2 regions of the Bacillus altaicus genome follow, and region 1 is predicted to be linked to the other one. Evidence: riboswitches for the same ligand, from Rfam matches in the RefSeq annotation. Region 1 holds a riboswitch; the other holds the start of a gene.

What was found. A riboswitch is a leader RNA that binds a small molecule or an ion and turns the genes downstream of it on or off. The one in region 1 is predicted to bind cyclic di-GMP.
Region 2: linked by a shared signal. The riboswitch ahead of ACE38F_RS25740 (methyl-accepting chemotaxis protein) and the one ahead of ACE38F_RS26850 (discoidin domain-containing protein) in region 1 are both predicted to bind cyclic di-GMP.

What each region holds. Positions count from the first base shown of each region.
Region 1 covers NZ_JBHHFZ020000002.1:137,178-140,614, reverse strand. Annotated here, with positions in the region: gene ACE38F_RS26850 (discoidin domain-containing protein) at 1-1,789, opposite strand, end outside; cyclic di-GMP riboswitch class I at 1,923-2,008, opposite strand; gene ACE38F_RS26845 (Cna B-type domain-containing protein) at 2,625-3,437, opposite strand, start outside.
Region 2 covers NZ_CM143394.1:4,985,519-4,988,955, reverse strand. Annotated here, with positions in the region: gene ACE38F_RS25745 (anaerobic C4-dicarboxylate transporter family protein) at 1-1,264, opposite strand, end outside; cyclic di-GMP riboswitch class I at 1,547-1,631, shown strand; gene ACE38F_RS25740 (methyl-accepting chemotaxis protein) at 1,765-3,437, shown strand, end outside.

The sequences.
Region 1 (3,437 bases):
CTAAGTTCTCATCATCATTTGAAGAAACATTTAATTTAGCAGCTTTTCCAATTGGAATTAGTAAAGGCTGCGTTGTTCCAATCACTCTTACTAAAATACCATTCGTTGAATTGATTGCTGAGATTTCTTCATTACTAAGAAGCATATCATTGCTTGTAGCAGCTCTATACGTTTTCCCCCCATCAATACTGTATTCCGTATCGGTTTTAATTCCCATTAATTTCCCTGCATTTACTCCATCAAAACTAAAAGTAGCAAGGTACAACCCTAAACTTGGCATTTGGGCTTTTATATTATTAGCTACTTGCTTCTCATTAACATTTGTTATTGTGGAGAATGCATTTAATATATTTAAAGTATATTGCTGAAGCTTAGCTCTATCACCTGTATTAAGAACATGGCTTCTAATTTGAGTAAGAAGATCCATCATAGGTCTTGGCTCATTAGCAAAAGCAGAAACTATACTGTTATTTAATTCTTGCCACTCAGCATCTGTTACATTTTGATTTTGTAACATGAGAGAAACGTAATCTTTCCATACTAAAACATTAATTGGTAGAATATTAGTAGCTGTTTTATAAATTGCACTTTTCTTATCTGATGAAGACATCGCTTTCGCTAACCAGCGTAATCGCTCTGATTGATCTAGTTTTACTGAATCACGTTCAGCATTTTCAAATAATAATATGTTCGGTACTTGATTTTTCAAACTATTATCTGACCAAGGAATAACAGTTACATCATGACGGCCCGATTCTCCCCATCCAGATATATCATTTCCTAAATTCCAAGAAGATGGTTTGTCATTCCATATGAGTGCACAATGTCCAGGCTGTGTAACAGGCATAGCTGCCACACCAAAGGCTTGACTTACTTGCACACCAAACTTTGAAATACCACCGCATACCGCACCATTTCTGTAAATTGAGGAAAGATTCCAACCTAAACCATAGAATGCATCATTTCCAGCTTGAACGCTAACTCCATCTTTGTTGTTTGTTACATACTGAATCAAATATGCACTTTTCCCTATCTTATCTTGACTTTTAAGCTCTGGATGTTCCGTATTTATCATATTTCTTGCCCAAGTTAAATCTTCTTCAGGTGACCAAGTATTCACTACTAATCTTAAATGCCAAACATCATATGTTCTAAAGCAAGGAAGTAACTCATTATTTTGATCTGCTGATTTATAATGTTGATACCTCGTTAATGGATTAATAGGTTTATTATTTGTCCAATATTTTATAGGTTCAGCATGAGCTAACGATGTAGCTATCGCTAATTTTAAATACAATCCTTCATGAGAATCTGCATCCGCATTCCATATCGTATTCCATATCTCAAGTGCATTTACTGGATTCTTTCCAGTTGGACTACCTCCTTCAAGAAACGTATTCATTACATCTGTATTTTTCATAACCCAATTAAGAAAATTTTGATGCGCAGCATCTTTTTTAGCGAATGTATTCATTGCTGCAGCACCTGTTTGTGAGATCAATTGCCACTGAGCCAAAGCTGCTGCAAATACTGGGTCTGCAAGCTTATTTTGTAAATCCAATTCAGTGATATTTCCAATATTTCCATTCAGATACGCTGTGAGATAACTCAAATGACCCTCAAAATTACCATTTGCAATTGCCTGGTTTGTCTTTTGATTCAATGTTTCCAAATTGAATGTTTCTAGATTGGATGACACCGTTTCAGCTGAAACTTTTGTATACGGAATCGTAGCAATACTCCCTAACATAATTGGCATAGTTAATAATAAAGATGAAATCTTTTTCAAAATAAGTCCCCCTTGTTTTGTTTTTGACCTTTGACTGCTGCATTATCATCCTTTATATAAAATAATTCCCCACACCTAAAGGCATGAGGAATTAAACAGCCAACATGAATAAAATTTGGTAGTTTCCTAACCTTTCGGCAACTGGCTGACATAGTGGAATGCACCTTAGTCCCTATAGCTTTGCGCCATTAGCTTTCACTAATTTTGCCTTTATCGAATTTCACTCTCGGATAGAATCGTAACAAAATTCAAAATATATTTATATATTTTGAAACTTATTAAATCCAATTTCATTTAATAATGTGGTAATCCTTAATTAAGGAAAAAATTCTTCAATAGTTTTTTACCACTAGTTATTATCGTTATGGTTCATCGTGTTACATCTAAAATGATAAATAAAACTTTCATGAAAAAAACGACTTGAATAGTGACAATTCGTTTTTCTTCCGTAGGATAGAAAAACGAAAGAGTAGAAATGGAAAGTGTACAAACACAAAAATAATAATGATTCTAAATTTTCAGAAAATATAATCGAAAGGGGTTTATGTCCACTCTCTCTATAATTAAGATTTTATCACTAGAAATAAAATTAAACAACAAAATTCGCATAAATTCGACAATTTTTCTTAAATTAACTTAATATTATCTCAGTCTTTATAACCAAGTAATATACTTTTTATCTTTTTCCGATATTCATCTCCCACCTAAAATTGATGTTTCACACCTTCATATTTTCGAGGAAGGAGTCTTCTGTCGAAAAAAAATAAAAAATAACCCGAGTAGTGATTTTTTATCTTTTCTACTACTCGGGTTACGTTACTATAAAAAAAGCTAATTATTGAACTTTTCTACGGTAGAATAGAATTCCACCTAAAACGAACAAAATCATACCTCCAATAATTGAAATCATATCCAATGATTTTCCACCTGTATTAGGAAGCCAGGATGATTTCTCCTGATTATCTTTAGTAGATAGTACTTTTGTATCATCCTTAGGGTTTACAGGGTCCTTAGGGTCCACAGGGTCCTTAGGGTCCACAGGGTCCTTAGGGTCCACAGGGTCCTTAGGGTCTACTGGGTCTTTAGGATCTACAGGGTCTACATCCTTGATTTTTGTATTCGTGATGTCATAACCTTTTACTTCAGATTTATATCCGTCTACCGGTTGTTCTTTCACTTCGTACTTATATGCCTTACCTTCGGCATCATATGCCGCTAAATCTTTAAATTCATATATCCAATCGCTTGCTTTTGTTACTTCTTGCGTTGCGATTACTTGGCCATTTTGTAGTAACTCTACTTTAATCATTTCTGGACGATTTGTTGTGTTATCGTCTTTCCATGTCTTCGTTCCTTCTACTGTTGTCTGCGCTACTTTTGTATTCGTAATGTCATAACCGTGAACTTCTGATTTATATCCATCCACCGGTTGTTCTTTTACTTCATACTTATACGCATTACCTTCGGCATCATATGCCGCTAAATCTTTAAATGCATATTTCCAATCGCTTGCTTTTGTTACTTCTCGTGTTGCGATTACTTTATCATTTTGTAGTAAGTCTACTTTAATCATTTCTGGACGATTTGTTGCGTTTCCGTCCTTCCACATTTTTGTTCCTTCTACTGTTGTCTGCGCTACTTTTGTATT
Region 2 (3,437 bases), on a different replicon from region 1:
TTGCGATCAGGCCCGGAATCATAAAGCTATGATTTAAAACATATTTACCAATTCCTGTTGTACCAGTACGGTCAAAGTTAATTGCAGCAACGATTGTCCCGTAGTTTGGAATGAAGAAATATCCATTTACTGCAGGGAACATTGCAATAAGTAATGCCGGCGGAATACCAAGTGATAGTCCGAGTGGCACTAAAGCACGAACTGTTGCTGCTTGGCTATACAGTAAAATAGATAGAATGAATAGTGCAATAGCAAATAGCCATGGTGCACTTGTCACTAAGTGTTGAATTGATCCTTGAATTATATTTAAGTTTCCGTTGAAGAAAGTATCTCCCATCCAAGCGATACCAAAAATAGCAACAACTGCTGTTGCGCCTGCTTTAAAGACGTTACCAGTTACAATGCTTTCCACATTTGGTTTACAGAAAATAATAATGAGAGCAGCAATGGTTAACATGACCATTTCAATTGTGTTTGGCATGGAAAGACGAGCTAACTTCCCGTCAACCATCCATCCCGGACGAAGGGCTTCAAATGAACCAAGAAGTACGACAAGGAAAGTTCCTACTAGGAAAAGGATAACTGATAATTTAGCGCCTTTTACACCCGCAAATTCTTTTTTCTCTTCAAGTTTAGGGATCATTCCCTCTTTTAATCGCTTCAAGTATTCAGGGTCTTCATTTAATTCTTTTCCCATTTTACTAGCAACGAATGCAGCTACCATACAAGCAATAAAAGTAGAAGGGATACTGACTTTTAAAATATCTAACAAGGTGATTTTATAGTCGGCTAACATTGCTAAAAGTGCAACTGTTGCAGCCGATATTGGACTAGCTGTAATTGCCTGCTGGGAAGCGATAACGGCAATTGACATTGGTCGTTCAGGTCTAATTCCTGATTCGCGAGATACTTCGGCGATAACGGGAAGTACAGAATAAGCGACATGACCAGTTCCCGCGCATAGCGTGAATAAATAAGTAACAATAGGAGCAAAAAATGTAATACGCTTTGGATTTTTTCGTAATGCTTTCTCAGCAAGGTAGACAAGGTAATCCATTCCTCCAGCAGCTTGCAAAGCACCGGCAGCTGTAATTACTGCTAAAATCATAAGCATTACATCAATAGGAGGAGCTGTAGGTTGTAAGTGGAAGACGAAAACAAGTATTGCCATACCAACGCCACCCATTACTCCTAGACCAACTCCGCCTAGGCGTGCACCAATAAAAATGCAGAGTAGTAACGTAAGAAATTGTAGCCAAAACATGATAAACTACCTCCGAAATTCGTAAGTTAAGATATATTCGAATAGTTTAATTTGAATGAAAATTAAATGAATATCCGGAATAATCCTTGTGTTATATACGTTTTTTATTATATAACACAAGAAATGTAACATTCACTTATTTTGTTAAATTATTTCGAAAAAATAATACATTAAAACTTTATATTTACATCTTTAAATGGGTGGACATTTTAATTTTTATGTTGTAATATTTGGAAGAGAATATTTTAATTCTCATAGAACTCCCATATCGTTCAACTCGTTCAGCGAGAAAGGCAAACTTATGGAAACATGAGGACGCAAAACTACAGGAGCTAAGGTCGAAGGGCTAAGCTAGCCAGTTACCGGACGGATAGGGTTGGTCTTGGCCAATGCTTTTTCATTGGTCTTTTTTTTTGGTTTTTATTTGAGAATTGTTATCAATTAAAGGTGTGTTTTGAAATTATTATTTTGTATTAACTGAATTAAGGAAGGTAATGTGAATGAAAAAATATTGGCATAAGCTATCGTTTCTTCAAAAGAATGTATTGTTAACTGTACTCGTTATTTTAACGCTTGTTGGTACTATGGGAGCGTTAAGTTTTAATATGTTTCAAAATAGTATGATGTCTATATTTGAAAGGCATTCTTTTGAAACAGGAGATACGGTATTACATAAATTAGACGCAGAAATATTGAGAGATGTTGCAAAAGACCCAACGTCAGAAAGAGAAAAAAGAGAGAAATTAACAGAGAAATTAGATGAATCAACGAAAGAATTGAACAGTGTTGGACAAACGTATGTTGTTGGAGCGAAAAAAAATGAAAAAGGTGAGTTACAAATCGTCGGTTTGTCTACAGGTTTAGCAAATGTTGTTGAAGTAAAGCCGGGAGACTATTATAAACAACCAGATCGTTGGATGAAAGCATATGATAAAGTAATGAGTACGAAAAAAGCAAATATGACAGAAGTATATGAAGACGAATTAGGATCATGGGTAACGATATTAGAGCCAATTAAAGATGGAGAAGATAATATTGTGGCAATTGTTGCAGCCGATGTAGATGCCTCTATCGTTCCTAGTACAAAGGAAAAATTCATTATACAAGGTTTAATGTTTATTTGTATTTCTGTTTTAATTGCAACTGTTATTCAATTCTTAATTGTGCGTAACGCACTTGCTCCATTGCGAGATTTACGTGAAGGATTGCGCAAAGTTGGTGAAGGTAATTTAAGTATTAAATTAGAGGAAAGACCAGATGATATTGGTACTATTAATGCGTATTTTAATAATACCATCGAGAAGTTTAAAGGAATTATAGATAAAGTGAAGCAGACAGCAGAACAGGTTTCCTCATCTTCACAAGAATTGTCAGTGAGTACGAAAGAGAATAGCATGGCAGTTCAAGAAATCGTAAGTTCTATGGTTGAGTTAAGAGCGGGCGCTCAGTCACAAGAAACTTCAGTACCACAGTATTTAGGTATTGTATATGAAATGGAAGATAAGATGGAAGAGATAACGAATGCTGCAAAACAAATGGCGAAAGAGTCTGAAGGTATGGATCATCATTCAGTAAAAGGAAATGGTGTTATTGAACAGACGATTAATCAAATGAATATAATACAAAATGCAGTACAAGATTTATCTTCTATTATTTGTTCTTTGGAAACAAGATCAAAAGAAATTAGTGATATTGTAACAGTAATTACAGGTATTTCAAATCAAACTAATTCGCTAGCTTTAAATGCTTCTATTGAAGCTTCACGTGCTGAGGAAACCGGAAGGGGATTTGCCGTTGTTGCTGATGAAGTGCGTAAATTAGCAGAGCAGACGGAAGCATCAGCAAAAGATATAGCAAAATTAATCGGGGAAACACAAGCTGAAACGGAAGAAGCTGTTGTTTCAATGCAAAAAGCTTCAAAAGAAGTAGAATCTGGAATTAAACTTGTTGAAAGTAGTGGTGCTTTCTTTGAAAAAATTTCAAAATCAGCACAATTTGTTACAAATCAAGTTAGAGCTGTTTCTAGCAATTCAAGTGATATTTTGCAAAATGGCCAAAATATTGTTCGTGTTGTAAATGAACTATCACATATCGCAAATATGTATGCGAATAGTAGTAGTAATATTGAAGAGAGTATGAAAGAACAGGAAATGTCTGTACAAGATATTGCTGA